Regions from separate parts of the Kitasatospora sp. NPDC001660 genome, predicted to be linked through region 3. Evidence: predicted binding sites of a transcription regulator. Region 3 holds the regulator's gene; each other region holds the start of a gene.
What was found. Region 3 encodes HrcA, which represses chaperone genes, less so after heat shock. Its sites were predicted from a motif close to TTNGCACTCNGNNNNNCNGAGTGCNAA; they were not measured.

Region 1 (5,423 bases), on a different contig from region 3:
CGCCGCACTTTTGTGCAGCTCGCGCGCGGTCGGCGTACGACCCGCACACCGGTGCGGGGCGTCGCGCGCCCCTCGGCCACCCGATTGCCACGCCCGTGCCCGCGGAAGTCCATGCCCACTTTGCCCGTTTTTATAGCTTTCGTATGGTCATTGACTGTTGTGCCACTCTGTGGGTGACTTGTCCATGGAGTTGCCTTAAGTCATATTTCCAGGTGTCCATACCAGCGCATCGACGCCCCGCCACGCCCGCAGCGACCACCGCTGGGGCCGGCCCGCGGCCGACGAGCCTCTGAAGGGAATGAGCCATGGCAGATTTCTCCCGCCTCCCCGGTCCCAACGCGGACCTCTGGGACTGGCAGCTCTCCGCAGCCTGCCGTGGCGTGGACAGCTCGCTCTTCTTCCACCCCGAGGGCGAGCGCGGGGCTGCGCGGAGTTCGCGCGAGGCCAGCGCCAAGGAGGTCTGCATGCGCTGTCCCGTGATCGCCGAGTGTGCGGCGCACGCGCTGGCGGTGCGCGAACCGTACGGCGTCTGGGGCGGGATGACGGAGGACGAGCGCGAGGAGATGCTCGGGCGCTCGCGGCACCGCCTGGTCGAGGTCCCACTGGTCGCCCCGACGGTCGCTCAGCGCTAGCCCCACGCCCGCGCCACGCTGTGAAGAAACGTTTCTTCGCGGCGCCGAAAGCCCCAGCGACGTCGTATCCGCTCCCCAGCTGCCGCCCCACCCGCCCGGGCAGTCCGGTGTCAGCGGGCCCCGGCGGCCCCCGCGAGCCGCTCCAGCATCAGCGCCACGGCCGGCACCTCGGCCAGATCCGGCAGGGTCAGCGCGACCACCTGCCGCACCGCCGGCGCCCCCGAGGCCGTCCGCACCGGCACCGTCGACACCCCGTCAGGACGCACCGACTCCAGCGCCAGCCGCGGCAGCACCGCCACCCCCAGCCCGGCCGCCACCAGGCCGACCACCGCCGGGTAGTCGTCCGTCGCGAAGTCGATCCGGGGCTCGAAACCCGCCCCCGCACACAGCTCCACCAGGTGCCCGCGGCACTGCGGGCAGCCGGCGATCCACTGCTCCCCCGCCAGCTCGGCCAGGCCCACCGCGCCGCCACGCCCCGCCAGCGGGTGCGCGGCGGGCAGGAGACCGACCAGCGGGTCGTCCAGCAGGGGCGTGACCACCAGATCGGACCAGTCGGTGCCGGCGCTCAGCTGCTGCGCCTCCAGGTTCGCCTCGGCCCGCGCCTCGCGCGGCGTGCCGTGCGCGGGCGTCGGGAGTGCGGCGGCGCCCGCGGACTGCGGGTAGCGGAAGGCCAGCGCGATCTCGCACTCGCCGCCGCGCAGCATCGCCAGCGACTCCGGCGGCTCCGCCTCGACCAGCGACACGCGCACCCCCGGATGGCTGTCCCGCAGGCGGGCGACGGCGGGCGGCACCAGGGTGGAACTCGCGGTCGGGAAGGACACCAGCCGCACCCGCCCGGCCCGCAGCCCGGCGATCGCCGCGACCTCCTCCTCGGCCGCCGACAGCCCGGCCAGGATCCCGGTGGCATGCTTGAGGAGCACCCGTCCGGCCTCGCTCAGCTGCATGCCCCGGCCCGAGCGGACCACCAGCGGGGTGTCCACGGACTTCTCCAGGGCCTTCATCTGCTGGCTGATGGCGGGCTGCGTGCAGCCCAGCTCGCGGGCGGCGGCGGAGAAGGAGCCGGTGCGGGCGACGGCACGCAGGACGCGCAGGTGGCGGGCCTCGATCATGCCTCAGTTATAAGGCAATCTTTGCCATGCGCAAAATTACGCTGATAGTTGAGTCTTCAAGCGGATCCCGGGCCCCGAACGCCGGAGGCCCGGCCCTGCCCCCGGGACGGGAGCGGGACCGGGCCTCCGGTCTACTTCAGGGCCTCAGTGCGAGTGGCCGTGGCCGTGCGAGTGGCCGTGACCGTTGTCGGCGGCCTCCTCCTTCTTCTCCACCACGAGGGTCTCGGTGGTGAGCAGCAGGGAGGCGATCGAGGCGGCGTTCTCCAGGGCGGAGCGGGTGACCTTGACCGGGTCGATGACGCCGGCCTTCACCAGGTCGCCGTACTCGCCGGTGGCCGCGTTGTAGCCCTGGCCGGCCTCCAGCTCGGCGACCTTGGAGGTGATGACGTAGCCCTCCAGGCCGGCGTTCTGGGCGATCCAGCGCAGCGGCTCGTGCAGCGCCTTGCGGACCACGGCGACACCGGTGGCCTCGTCGCCCGACAGGCCCAGGCCGTCGTTCAGCACCTTGGCGGCGTGCACCAGGGAGGCGCCACCACCGGCGACGATGCCCTCCTCGACCGCGGCGCGGGTCGCGGAGATGGCGTCCTCGAGGCGGTGCTTGCGCTCCTTCAGCTCCACCTCGGTGGCGGCACCGACCTTGATGACGCAGACGCCGCCGGCCAGCTTGGCCAGGCGCTCCTGCAGCTTCTCGCGGTCCCAGTCGGAGTCGGTGCCCGCGATCTCGCCCTTGATCTGGGCGACGCGGCCGGCCACGGCCTCGGCGTCGCCGGCACCCTCGACGATGGTGGTCTCGTCCTTGGTGATGGTCACGCGGCGGGCGGTGCCCAGCACGTCCAGGCCGGCCTGGTCGAGCTTGAGGCCGACCTCCTCGGAGATCACGGTGCCGCCGGTCAGGGTGGCCAGGTCACCGAGGATCGCCTTGCGGCGGTCGCCGAAGCCCGGGGCCTTGACGGCGACGGCGTTGAAGATGCCGCGGATCTTGTTCAGCACGAGGGTGGACAGCGCCTCGCCGTCGACGTCCTCGGCGATGATCAGCAGCGGCTTGGAGGCACCGCCCTGCAGGATCTTCTCCAGCAGCGGGAGGAGCTCCTGGATCGAGGAGATCTTGCCCTGGTGGATCAGGATGTACGGGTCCTCCAGGACCGCCTCCTGCCGCTCCGCGTCGGTGACGAAGTACGGCGACAGGTAGCCCTTGTCGAACTGCATGCCCTCGGTGAACTCGAGCTCCACGCCGAAGGTGTTCGACTCCTCGACGGTGATGACACCGTCCTTGCCGACCTTGTCGATCGCCTCGGCGATCAGCTCGCCGACCTGGACGTCCTGGGCGGAGAGGGACGCGACGGCGGCGACGTCGTCCTTGCCCTCGATCTCGCGGGCCACCGACAGCAGGTGCTCGGACACGGCGGCGACGGCCTTGTCGATGCCCTTCTTCAGGGCGGCCGGGCCGGCGCCGGCGGCGACGTTGCGCAGACCCTCGTTGACCAGGGCCTGGGCCAGCACGGTGGCGGTGGTGGTGCCGTCACCCGCGACGTCGTTGGTCTTGGTGGCGACCTCCTTGACGAGCTGCGCGCCAAGGTTCTCGTACGGGTCGTCCAGCTCGACCTCACGGGCGATGGTGACACCGTCGTTGGTGATGGTCGGGGCGCCGAACTTCTTGTCGATCACGACGTTGCGGCCCTTGGGGCCGATGGTCACCTTGACGGTGTCGGCCAGCTTGTTGACACCGCGCTCCAGCGAGCGGCGGGCGTCCTCGTCGAACTGCAGGATCTTCGCCATGTTCCCTATTCCCTCGGGGCTGCGGCCGGCCCACCGGCCGCCGAACTGCGTGAACCAACGACCACGCCCCGGGCCACTGTCGCAAAGGACACGGATCCGGGGCGGGTCGGGACGTCTTTACTTCTCGATGATCGCGAGAACGTCGCGGGCGGAGAGCACCAGGTACTCCTCGCCCTGGTACTTCACCTCGGTGCCGCCGTACTTCGAGTACAGGACGATGTCACCGACGGCGACGTCGAGCGGCAGACGCTGGCCGTCCTCGAAGCGGCCCGGGCCGACGGCCAGGACGACGCCCTCCTGGGGCTTCTCCTTGGCGGTGTCCGGGATAACCAGGCCGGAGGCCGTGGTGGTCTCGGCGTCGAGCGGCTGGACCACGATGCGGTCCTCGAGCGGCTTGATGGCAACCTTGCTGCTGGTGGTCACGTCCGAGCTCCCCTTCGGAGATTACGGGGTTTTCTAACGGGTAGGGGCGAACCTGCGTGCCTGCCGTCGCGGGGGTCAGACATGCGTGATCGCATTAGCACTCCCCTGGTGGAGAGTGCCAAGGACGACCATAGGCCCGTGTTAGCACTCAGTCAACCAGAGTGCCAACGGCGCGCCCGGCCGTCCCGGCCCGCGGACGCGCGGCCGAACCCGCGTGCGGCCGGGCGGACCGGTCACCGCACGCTCCGACCGGCGAGAATGGCCCCGTGGACACCGAGAACCTCCAGCCGCTGCTGACCCCCGAGGGGCAGGACCTGCTCGCCGCACTGCGCGAGTTCACGCCCGAGGAGGAGCTCGCGCTGGCCACCCGGCTGCGCCGCGAGCACCCGGCCGACCTCGTGTCGGCGGCGTTCGGGCAGGCGCGGCTGCGCCAGCGCGCCCGCGCGAAGTTCGGGACGGACGCCGACCTGATGTACTTCACGCCCAACGGCGTCGAGCAGTCCACCCGGCGCAGCGTCGCCGAGTGGCGCGCGCGGCGCTTCGCCGAGCTCGGGGTGCGCCGGCTGGCCGACCTGTGCTGCGGGATCGGCGGGGACGTCCTGGCGCTGGCCCGGGCCGGGATCGAGGTGCTGGCCGTTGACCGGGACCCGGCCGCCTGCGCGGCCACCGCCGCCAACGCCGCCGCGCTGGGCCTCGCCGACCTGGTCGAGGTGTGCTGCGCGGACGTCGCCGAGGTGGACGTCACCGGCTACGACGCGGTGTTCACCGACCCGGCGCGCCGGACGGCGCGCGGCCGGGTGTTCGACCCGGAGGCGTACGCCCCGCCGCTCTCCTGGGCGATCGAGGCCGGCCGCCGGACCCCGATCGGCGCGCTGAAGGTGGCGCCGGGCATCCCGCACGAGGCCGTCCCCGAGGACGCCGAGGCCGAGTGGGTCTCCGACCACGGGGACGTGAAGGAGGCGGTGCTCTGGTTCGGCACCAAGGCGGCCCACCCGCACCGCGCGACCCTCCTGCCGCACGGCGCGAGCCTCACCGGCGGCGACCTGCCCGACCCCGCGGCCGGACCGGTCGGCCGCTACCTGTACGAGCCGGACGGCGCCGTGATCCGCGCCCACCTGGTGGCCGAGGTGGCCCAGCAGGTGGGCGGGCGGCTGATCGACCCGAAGATCGCCTACCTGACCTCGGACGAGCTGGTCCCGACGCCGTACGCGCACGCCTTCGAGCTGACCGACGTCATGCCCTTCCACATCAAGAAGCTGAAGGCCCTGCTGCGCGAGCGCGGCGTCGGCACGGTGGTGATCAAGAAGCGCGGGATGGCGATCACCCCGGAGGAGCTGCGCCGCCAGCTCAAGCCCTCCGGGCCGAACACCGTCACGGTGATCCTCAGCCGCACCGACCACGGGCCGCTCATGATGCTCGGCCGGCCGGTCTGAGCCCTGCGCGGCGCCTACGAGGCGGGGGCCTGGATGTAGTCCTCCAGCCG
Region 2 (5,423 bases), on a different contig from region 3:
GAGGTCGGCGGAGGCCTTGAGCCGGTGGGCGCGGTCGAGGCGCTCCAGCGCGGTGCGGTAGATGGTGGCGGCCATCCGGCCGAGCGCCTGGCCGTCCTGGTGGCGGTGGTGGCGGACGCCGACGTCCACCTGGGCCAGGGCGTCGAGGCCGACGAGGTCCAACGCGTCGACCAGTAGGCCGAGTTCGACGCCGTAGCCGGTGGGGAAGGGCAGCCGTTCGAGCAGTGCGCGGCGGGCCGCGTACTCGCCGCCGAGCGGCTGGACGAAACCGGCGAGTTCCGGCCAGTGCAGGTTGAGGAGGGGACGGGCGACGAGTTCGGTCACGCGGCCGCCGCCGGCGGGAACGGTTGCGCCGGTCTCCGTCTCGAAGGGGCGGTCGTACATGGCCTTGACCAGCTGGATGGCCGGTTCGGTGAGCAGCGGGCCGACGGTGCCGGAGACGAAGGCGGGGTCGAACTCGCGCAGGTCGGCGTCGACGAAGCAGACGATGTCGCCGCGGGTGACCAGCAGCGAGCGCCACAGCACCTCGCCCTTGCCGGGGGCGGCGGGCAGCCGGGGCAGGATGGCGTCGCGGTGCACGACCCGGGCGCCGGCCTCGGCGGCGACGGCGGCGGTCGCGTCGGCGGAGCCGGAGTCGACGACGACGAGTTCGTCGACCAGGGGGAGACGCTCCATCAGCTCGCGGCGGATGGTCCGGACGATGTCGCCGACGGTGGCCTCCTCGTCGAGGGCGGGCAGCACGACGCTGACGGTGTGGCCGGTGCGCCGCTTGGCCGCGAGGAGGGTGTCGACCGGCCGGTCGGCCGCGCTCCACGAGCGGCGGCTCAGCCAGGAGGCCGCCTGCGGGAGGAGCGCGGGGATCGGTTCGGCGGGCACGGGACTCTCCTCGGCGGATCGGGTTGGAACGGGCCATCTCGCGTGGCGGACGGTCCCTTTCGGCTTTGGCGCCTTCGGATACAGTCTTCGTACAGCGGTCGGACCTTCGCACGCCGGGGTCGCCGCTGACGACAACTTCACAAGCTCATCCAGAGGGACTGAGGGAACGGCCCGTTGACGTCCCGGCAACCTTCTCGCGCGGCCGGCCACCAGGCCCCGGCGGGACAGGTGCCAATTCCGGCCCGTGGCGCGACCGTGCCACGGGGAAGATGAGGAGAGAGGCCTCCGCCATCATGGCTATCACTGCGACATCCGCATTCGGCGCCGCACCCGTGTCCGTGGATCTCGGCCCCGCCACCGCGCTGTCCTGTCGGGAGTGCGGGACCCGCTTCCCGCTCGGTCCGAGCTTCGCCTGCCTGGAGTGCTTCGGGCCCCTGGAGATCGCGTACGAGTTCGGCGGCGAGGGCGCCGAGGAACTGCGCAAGCGCATCGAGGCGGGGCCCGCGTCGATCTGGCGTTACGCGCCGCTGCTGCCGGTGCCGGCCGATGTCGCGTCGAAGCCCAATCTGAACCCGGGGTGGACCCCGCTGGTCACGGCGGACAACCTGGGGCGGGAGTTGGGCTTCACGGCGAAGTTGCACGTGAAGGACGACTCGGGGAATCCGACGCACTCGTTCAAGGACCGCGTGGTGGCCTGTGCCATCGAGGCCGCGCGGGCCTTCGGCTACACGACGCTGTCCTGCTCGTCGACCGGCAACCTGGCCGGTGCGGTGGGCGCGGCGGCGGCCCGGGCCGGGTTGCGCTCGTGCGTCTTCATCCCGCACGACCTGGAGCAGGGCAAGGTCGTCATGGCCGGGGTGTACGGCGGCGAGCTGGTCGGCATCGAGGGCAACTACGACGACGTGAACCGCTTCTGCTCCGAGCTGATCGGCGACCCGGCCGGCGAGGGCTGGGGCTTCGTCAACGTCAACCTCCGTCCGTACTACGGCGAGGGCTCCAAGACGCTCGCGTACGAGATCTGCGAGCAGCTCGGCTGGCGGCTGCCGGAGCAGATCGTCATCCCGATCGCCTCGGGCTCGCAGCTCACGAAGATCGACAAGGGGCTGCAGGAGCTGATCGGGCTCGGGCTGGTCGAGGACCGGCCGTACAGGATCTTCGGCGCCCAGGCCGAGGGCTGCTCGCCGGTCTCGGCGGCGTTCAAGGCGGGGCGGGACGTGATCAAGCCGGTGAAGCCGGACACCATCGCCAAGTCGCTGGCGATCGGCAACCCGGCGGACGGCCCGTACGTGCTGGACATCGCGCGGCGCACGGGCGGTGCGGTCGAGGACGTCACCGACGCCGAGGTGGTGGCCGCGATCCGGCTGCTGGCCCGCACCGAGGGCATCTTCGCCGAGACCGCGGGCGGGGTGACCGTCGGCGTGTTGAAGAAGCTGGTCGAGACCGGGCAGCTGGATCCGGCCAAGGAGACCGTCGCGATCAACACCGGCGACGGCCTCAAGACCCTGGACGCCGTCGCCGATGCCGGGATGACCGCGGTCATCCGCCCGACGCTGGAGTCCTTCCGCAGCGCCGGTCTCGCGTCCGCCTGACCCCCCCACCCAGTAGGAGAGCCACGCCATGAGCGCCACCGTCCGCATCCCCACCATCCTGCGCACCTACACCGGCGGAGCCGCCGAGGTGACCGCCGACGGCGGCACCCTGGGCGACGTCATCGCCGACCTGGAGAAGAGCCACGTGGGCATCTCGGCCCGCATCCTGGACGACACCGGCAAGCTGCGCCGCTTCGTCAACGTCTACGTGAACGACGACGACGTGCGCTTCGCGGAGGGCCTGGCGACCGAGATCAAGGACGGCGCCAGCGTCTCGATCATTCCGGCGGTGGCCGGCGGCTGCTGAGCCGCGCCCCGCTCCGACCGGCCGTCCGTGCGTACGGAATTCCGCATTCCGTACGCGCGGACGGCCGCTCGTATTTCGGCGGGAATATTTCCCGGTCGAGTGGGAGTAGAGTGTCGGTCGGCCGGGAACAGGGCTCCCCCTCGCCCTCCCCGCGAGAGCCGCCGCCCCGCCGTCCGCCGCCCCGACCGGCCGGGTCCGGGTCCCGGGAAACATGTCAGGCGGATGTCAGAATTCTCCAGGGGATTTGGGTAATTCGTCCGCTATGTCCGGCGTGAAATGCCGAGTTCCTTCCGGTTCGGCCCGTCCTGTCCCTTGGCGCGGCCCTGGAATTCACCGTGGAGGGCCCTGTTGCAGAGGGCGTCGATCCGGATACATTCAGCCGCGGTCGACGCAATCACCCGCTCACCGGATGCCGTTCGGGGTGGTGGATTGCGGCGTGCACGGCCGCGCCCAGGGGGGGTTCCCCGGGCCGGCCTTCAAACCAACCCGGGCCCGCGACCTGCGGGACCGTGAAGGGCCAGCACAGCACTAGGGGAGTTCGGAATGGCTCAGGGCACCGTCAAGTGGTTCAACGCGGAGAAGGGCTACGGCTTCATCGCGGTCGACGGTGGTGCGGACGTCTTCGTCCACTACAGCGCGATCCAGATGGACGGCTACCGCACCCTCGAGGAGGGCCAGCGGGTCGAGTTCGAGATCTCCCAGGGACAGAAGGGCCCGCAGGCGGACATGGTCCGCGCGGTCTGACCCCCTTCGGCTCCAGGAGCTCGGCGCGGCCCACGGCTGGTGACCACTCGCTTCTCGACGGGCCCGTGCGACACGCGTCGTACGGGCCCGTCGGCGTTCCCGGATCGGTTCCCGGCTTGGCGGTTGGGCTTGCACTCGACCACCCGGAGTGCTAATCATTGGCGTTAGCACTCACAGCTTGAGAGTGACAAGCGGACCGGGTCGGTGAGGCCCTGGGAGCGGTAGGGGAATGGACCCCCGCACACCTTGGCCGTCCGTCGCGGGCACCCCTTGGTCCGAGCAGTCGACCGTGTCCCGGAGGACCACTTCAGATGGCCAAGATCATCGCCTTTGATGAGGAAGCTCGCCGCGGCCTTGAGCGTGGCATGAACCAGCTCGCCGACGCAGTGAAGGTCACGCTCGGCCCCAAGGGTCGCAACGTCGTGCTGGAGAAGAAGTGGGGCGCCCCCACCATCACCAACGACGGTGTCTCCATCGCCAAGGAGATCGAGCTCGAGGACCCGTACGAGAAGATCGGTGCGGAGCTCGTCAAGGAGGTCGCCAAGAAGACGGACGACGTCGCGGGCGACGGCACCACCACCGCCACCGTGCTCGCCCAGGCCCTGGTGCGCGAGGGTCTGCGCAACGTCGCCGCCGGCGCCAACCCGATGGCCCTGAAGCGCGGCATCGAGAAGGCCGTCGCCGCCGTCTCGGACCAGCTGCTGGCCCAGGCCACCGACGTGGAGACCAAGGAGCAGATCGCCTCCACCGCCTCCATCTCCGCCGCCGACACCCAGATCGGCGAGCTGATCGCCGAGGCCATGGACAAGGTCGGCAAGGAAGGCGTCATCACCGTCGAGGAGAGCAACACCTTCGGCCTGGAGCTCGAGCTCACCGAGGGCATGCGCTTCGACAAGGGCTACATCTCCGCCTACTTCGCCACCGACCTGGAGCGCATGGAGGCGACCTTCGAGGACCCGTACATCCTCATCGCCAACTCCAAGATCGGCTCGATCAAGGACCTGCTCCCGCTGCTGGAGAAGGTCATGCAGAGCGGCAAGCCGCTCGTCATCATCGCCGAGGACGTCGAGGGCGAGGCCCTGTCGACCCTGATCGTCAACAAGATCAAGGGCGTCTTCAAGTCCGTCGCCGTCAAGGCCCCGGGCTTCGGCGACCGCCGCAAGGCCATGCTCCAGGACATCGCCACCCTCACCGGCGGCACCGTGATCTCCGAGGAGGTCGGCCTGAAGCTGGAGAACGCCGGTCTGGACCTCCTGGGTGGCGCCCGCAAGGTCGTCATCACCAAGGACGAGACCACGATCGTCGACGGTGCCGGTGACAGCGAGATGGTCGCGGGCCGCGTGAACCAGATCCGCGCCGAGATCGAGAACAGCGACTCGGACTACGACCGCGAGAAGCTCCAGGAGCGCCTCGCCAAGCTGGCCGGCGGCGTGGCCGTCATCAAGGCCGGCGCGGCCACCGAGGTGGAGCTCAAGGAGCGCAAGCACCGCATCGAGGACGCCGTCCGCAACGCCAAGGCCGCCGTCGAGGAGGGCATCGTCGCCGGTGGTGGCGTCGCCCTGCTGCAGGCCGGTGTCGCCTTCGACAAGCTGGAGCTGGAGGGCGACGAGGCCACCGGTGCCAACATCGTCCGCGTGGCGCTGGAGGCCCCGATCAAGCAGATCGCGACCAACGCCGGCCTCGAGGGCGGCGTCGTGGTGGAGAAGGTGCGCAACCTCCCCGCCGGTCACGGCCTGAACGCCGCCACCAACGAGTACGTCGACCTGATCGCCGTGGGCATCATCGACCCGGCCAAGGTCACCCGCTCGGCGCTGCAGAACGCGGCCTCCATCGCGGCCCTGTTCCTCACCACCGAGGCCGTCATCGCCGACAAGCCGGAGAAGGCCGCTGCGCCGGCCGGCGGCATG
Region 3 (5,423 bases):
GGTTGTTGACGGTGCCCAGCAGCACGCGGTCCCCGTCCGGTTCGAAGGCCAGCCCGCCGACCGGCCCGTACGGCAGCCGCACCGGCTCGCCGCCGTCCAGCGGCACCGCGTGCGCCCAGGTGCGGCGCAAGGTGGCCTGCCCGGCGGTGGTGGTGGCGATCGGGCGGCCGTCGGCGGTCCACCCCTGCAGCTGGGTCTGGTCGCTGCCCCAGTGGGTCAGCCGCCGCGAGGGGCCGCCGTCCACCGGCACGACGTGCACCTCGGGCGCGCCGTCCCGGGCCGAGGTGTAGGCGATGTGCCGCCCGTCCGGGGAGAACCGCGGGTGGTGGACCGGCAGGTGATCGGCGGTCAGCCGCCAGGCCCGGCCCCCGTCCAGCGGGGCGAGCCAGACGTCGTTCTCGGCGACGAAGGTGACCAGGTCACCGTGCAGATGAGGGTGGCGCAGATACGCGCCCGCAGAGGAGCTGAGGGGTTCCGTCACGCGGCCAGCGTAAGCACGTGTGCGGACGAGGCGCGCCTCTTTTACCCGACTCCACCCGGCCGGAGACCGGACGGGCACCGGGTGGGTACCGGACGGGTACCGGGTGGGGCCGGTCAGGCCCAGCGCCCCGTGCGCCCCAGCAGCAGCGCCCCGGCGGCCACGCCGGCCGTCGAGGTGCGCAGCACCGACGGGCCCAGCCGGTGCGGCTTCGCACCGGCCTCGGCGAAGGCGGCCAGCTCCTCCGGGGAGACGCCGCCCTCGGGGCCGACCACCAGGACGATGTCCCCGGCGGCCGGCAGCGCGGCCGTGGCCAGCGGCTCGGCGCCCTCCTCGTGCAGCACCGCGGCGAACGCGGCCCCGGCCAGGACGGGGGCCAGCCGGCGGGTGCTCATCGGCTCGCGCACCTCGGGGAAGCGCAGCCGGCGGGACTGCTTGCCCGCCTCGCGGGCGGTGGCCCGCCACTTGGCGAGCGCCTTGGCGCCGCGGTCGCCCTTCCACTGGGTGATGCAGCGCGAGGCGGCCCACGGGATCACGACGTCCACGCCGACCTCGGTCATGGTCTCCACGGCCAGCTCGCCGCGGTCGCCCTTGGGCAGCGCCTGGACGACGACGATCCGCGGCGCCGGCTCCGGCTCGCGGCGCACGGCGGCGACCGTCACGTCGATCGCGTCCTTGCCGAGCACCTCGGCGACCGTCCCGTCCACCCCGAGCCCGAGCCCGTCGGCCAGGGTGACGGCCTCGCCCGCCGTCAGCCGCTTCACCGCCGCGGCGTGCCGCCCCTCCGGCCCGTCCAGGCGCACCACGGCCCCGGGCGCGGCGGCGGCGAGCCGCCCGGTCTCGACGACGAACACGGGGGCGGTCATGAGCGGAGCCTTTCCGGGGTGGGGCCTGCGGCCCGAGGGGGGAAACACGAAAGAGGTGCCGAGGCGAGGACCCCGGCACCCCTCCATGGACGGCTAGCGGCCGTTGAACGCGTCCTTCAGGCGCGAGAACAGGCCCTGCTGGCCCGGCGCGAACTGGCCGGACGGGCGCTCCTCGCCGCGCAGCACCGCGAGCCGGCGCAGCAGCTCCTCCTGCTCGGCGTCGAGCTTGGTGGGCGTCTGCACCTCGACGTGCACTATCAGGTCGCCCCGGCCGCCCCCGCGCAGGTGGGTGATGCCTCGGCCGTGCAGCGGGATCGACTGGCCGGACTGGGTGCCGGGCCGGATGTCGACCTCCTCCAGCCCGTCCAGGGTCTGCAGCGGCACCTGGGTGCCGAGCGCGGCGGCCGTCATCGGGATGGTGACGGTGCAGTGCAGGTCGTCCCCGCGCCGCTGGAAGACGCTGTGCGTGGTCTCGGCGATCTCGACGTACAGGTCGCCGGCCGGGCCTCCGCCGGGGCCGACCTCGCCCTCGCCGGCCAGCTGGATCCGGGTGCCGTTGTCGACACCGGCCGGGATCTTGACGGTCAGGGTGCGGCGGGCACGGACCCGGCCGTCGCCGGCGCACTCCGGGCACGGGGTCGGCACGACGGTGCCGAAGCCCTGGCACTGCGGGCAGGGGCGGGAGGTCATGACCTGGCCCAGGAAGGACCGGGTGACCTGGGAGACCTCGCCCTTGCCGCGGCACATGTCACAGGTCTGCGCGGAGGTGCCGGGCGCGGCGCCCTCCCCGCTGCAGGTGGTGCAGGTGACCGCCGTGTCGACCTGGAGTTCCTTGGTGGTGCCGAACGCGGCCTCCTCCAGGCTGATCTCCAGCCGGATCATGGCGTCCTGGCCGCGGCGGGTGCGCGAGCGCGGGCCGCGCTGGCCGGCCGCGGCGCCGAAGAAGGCGTCCATGATGTCGGAGAAGCCGAAACCGGCCGCGCCGGCGCCGAAGCCGCCCGCGCCACCGCCGCCGCCCGGGGAGAGCGGGTCGCCGCCGAGGTCGTACACCTGTCGCTTCTGCGGGTCGGAGAGCACCTCGTAGGCGGCGTTGATCTCCTTGAACCGCTCCTGCGTCTTCGGGTCCGGGTTGACGTCCGGGTGCAGTTCGCGTGCCAGGCGCCGGAACGCCTTCTTGATCTCGTCCTGCCCCGCATCCCGTCGGACGCCGAGTACCGCGTAGTAGTCCGTGGCCACCTAATGCTCCGCTTGTTCCGCCTGTAGTAGTGCTGCGACTGGACGCCACCGTCGGATGTCCAACGGCGGCTGCCTTGCTAGGACTCGGCCAGGATCTGCCCCACGTACCGCGCCACCGCTCGCACCGCCCCCATTGTGCCCGGGTAGTCCATCCGGGTCGGACCGATCACACCCAGTTTGGCCACGCTCTCGTCGCCCGAACCGTAGCCGACCGACACCACCGAGGTGGAATTCAGCCCCTCGTAGGCGATTTCCCGGCCGATCCGGACCGTCATCGCCGCGTCCGTGGTCTCACCCAGGAGGCGGAGCAGGACGACCTGTTCCTCCAGCGCCTCCAGCACCGGCTGGATGGTGAGCGGGAAGTCGTGGCCGAAGCGGGTCAGGTTGGCCGTGCCGGCCAGCATGATCCGCTCCTCGTTCTGCTCGGCGAGCGTGTCGAACAGCGTCGCGAGGACCGTGCTGACGGTCGCCCGGTCGACCTGTTCGAACATCGCGGGCAGCTCCTCCAGCGCCGCCGGTACGTCCGGCAGGCGCTGGCCGACCGCCCGCGTGTTGATCCGGGCCCGCAGGTCCGACAGGACGGTCTCGCCGACGGTGCCCGGGCAGTCCACCGTCCGCTGCTCGACCCGGCCGGTGTTGGTGATCAGGACCAGCATCACCTTGGTCGGGGCGAGCGCGACCAGTTCGATGTGCCGCACGGTCGAACGGCTCAGCAAGGGGTACTGCACCACGGCGACCTGCCGGGTGAGCTGGGCGAGCAGCCGCACGGTGCGCATGACGACGTCGTCCAGGTCGACCGCGCCCTCCAGGAAGTGCCGGATCGCGCGACGCTCGGGCGCGCTCATCGGCTTGACCTCGGCGAGCCTGTCGACGAACAGGCGGTACCCCTTGTCGGTGGGGATGCGCCCGGCGCTGGTGTGCGGCTGGTGGATGTACCCGTCCTCCTCCAGCGCCGCCATGTCGTTGCGGACGGTGGCCGGGGACACCCCGAGGTTGTGCCGCTCCACCAGGGCCTTCGAGCCGACCGGCTCCTCGGTGCCCACGTAGTCCTGGACGATCGCACGGAGCACGGCGAGCTTGCGGTCGTCCAGCTGGCGGACCTCACCGGCCATGGGGCACGTACCTCCGTCTTCGCACGTTGTCCGTTGTGACGCATCGCGATGTTGCAGGCCCTGGAAGGCCCCGGCTTTGGCACTCTGAACGCACGAGTGCCAGAACCGTACCTGCCAGTGTACGGCCCGGGTCCGACGGCAGGAACGGCACGGCGGGAGTGATCCTGCCCGCAGTTCCCGGCGCGGGGGTGGTGCCCCGCGGCCGTCCGGGTGGCAGCATCGATAGCGGACGGCGAACGGAGGAGCAAGCGATGTCGAGCTCGGCCCAGCACACCCGATTCGCGCCCGATCGCGGCCTGACCGGCCGGATGGTCGGGACCATGTTCGTGATCGGGCTCTTGTACGTCGGTTTCACCGGCCTGCTGATCGTGCTGCTGCGCGGGGCCTGGCCGCTGATCGTCCTGATCTCGGGCGGGCTGTTCGTGGCCCAGTTCTGGTTCAGCGACAAGATCACCGAGCGGGCGATGGGCGCCCGCCAGGTGTCCCCCGAGGAGTACCCGCAGCTGCACGGCACCATCGACCGGCTCTGCGCCCTCGCCGACATGCCCAAGCCCCGGGTGGCGGTCGCCGACAACGACATGCCGAACGCCTTCGCCACCGGCCGCAACCCGCAGAACGCCGTGGTGTGCGTCACCACCGGACTGCTGCGCCGGCTGGAGCCCGAGGAGCTGGAGGGCGTCCTCGCGCACGAGCTCTCGCACGTCGCCCACCGGGACGTCGCCGTGATGACGATCGCCGGGTTCCTCGGCGTCCTCGCCGGGGCGATGACCCGGATCGCCGTGTACGGCGGGTTCATGGGCGGCGGCGGGCGCAACAACAACGACCAGAACGCGGCCATCGCCGCGCTGGTCATCCCGCTGGTGTCGATCGTCGTCTACGCGATCAGCTTCCTGCTCACCCGGCTGCTGTCCCGCTACCGGGAGCTCGCCGCCGACCGCGCCGCCGCCCAGCTCACCGGCCGGCCCAGCGCGCTCGCCTCGGCGCTCACCAAGGTCACCGGGCAGATCGCCGCGATCCCCACGCAGGACCTGCGCAAGGCGCAGCCCTACAACGCCTTCTACTTCGCCCCGGCGCTGAGCGCCAAGGAGACCGCCTCCCAGCTGCTCTCCACCCACCCGACGCTGGAGAAGCGGCTGGAGCAGCTGGCGAAGATCTCCGCCCAGCTCGGCCGCTGAGCCGCTTCGGCCGCTGACCCCCTTCGCGAGAGGACTGCTGTGGGATTCCTGGACGCCCTGTTCGGCCGCACCAAGCCCGTCAAGCCCGACCTCGACCAGCTGTTCGGCATCCCGTCGGCCGCGCTCACCCTGGAGGCCGGCGCCGGGTTCACGCCCACCGGGCTCGGCTCGGTGTGCTTCGCGGCCGTCGAGGGCGGCGCGTTCGTCCAGGTCGAACAGCAGGTGCGGGCGCTGCTGGACGCCGACACCGAGCGCGGCGGCGTCCCGGTGGAGGCGTCCAAGGACGGCTACGGCTACTCGTGGCTGCTCGCCCGGCACACCCCCGAGGAGCTGCCGGAGCTGGTGAACGACCTGCACGCGGTCAACAGCGAGCTGGAGGCGAACGGCTTCGGGCCGCAGTTGCTCTGCTCTCTGGTCGGCTTCCGGAACGGGGAGGGCCAGTCCCTGGCGCTGGTCTACCTCTACAAGCGCGGCACCTTCTACCCGTTCGCGCCGATGCCCGGCGGCGGGGAGCGGCGCAACAGCCCGCTGGAGCTGCAGATCAACGCGATGCTGG

Region 1: groES (co-chaperone GroES) is a predicted target of HrcA. The motif match lies at 4,082-4,108, and genes of this name have one in related genera.
Region 2: groL (chaperonin GroEL) is a predicted target of HrcA. The motif match lies at 3,645-3,671, and genes of this name have one in related genera.

What each region holds. Positions count from the first base shown of each region.
Region 1 is NZ_JBSFGU010000013.1:87,715-93,137, forward strand. It holds gene ACWCXH_RS16685 (WhiB family transcriptional regulator) at 306-632, shown strand; gene ACWCXH_RS16690 (LysR family transcriptional regulator) at 743-1,741, opposite strand; gene groL (chaperonin GroEL) at 1,886-3,517, opposite strand; gene groES (co-chaperone GroES) at 3,635-3,940, opposite strand; gene ACWCXH_RS16705 (THUMP-like domain-containing protein) at 4,207-5,373, shown strand; gene ACWCXH_RS16710 (polysaccharide deacetylase family protein) at 5,388-5,423, opposite strand, start outside.
Region 2 is NZ_JBSFGU010000029.1:73,240-78,662, forward strand. It holds gene ACWCXH_RS26990 (glucosyl-3-phosphoglycerate synthase) at 1-876, opposite strand, end outside; SAM riboswitch class I at 1,019-1,152, shown strand; gene thrC (threonine synthase) at 1,170-2,465, shown strand; gene ACWCXH_RS27000 (MoaD/ThiS family protein) at 2,494-2,772, shown strand; gene ACWCXH_RS27005 (cold-shock protein) at 3,316-3,516, shown strand; gene groL (chaperonin GroEL) at 3,828-5,423, shown strand, end outside.
Region 3 is NZ_JBSFGU010000014.1:168,662-174,084, forward strand. It holds gene ACWCXH_RS18100 (S41 family peptidase) at 1-481, opposite strand, end outside; gene ACWCXH_RS18105 (16S rRNA (uracil(1498)-N(3))-methyltransferase) at 595-1,344, opposite strand; gene dnaJ (molecular chaperone DnaJ) at 1,438-2,580, opposite strand; gene hrcA (heat-inducible transcriptional repressor HrcA) at 2,658-3,692, opposite strand; gene htpX (zinc metalloprotease HtpX) at 3,944-4,867, shown strand; gene pspAB (PspA-associated protein PspAB) at 4,907-5,423, shown strand, end outside.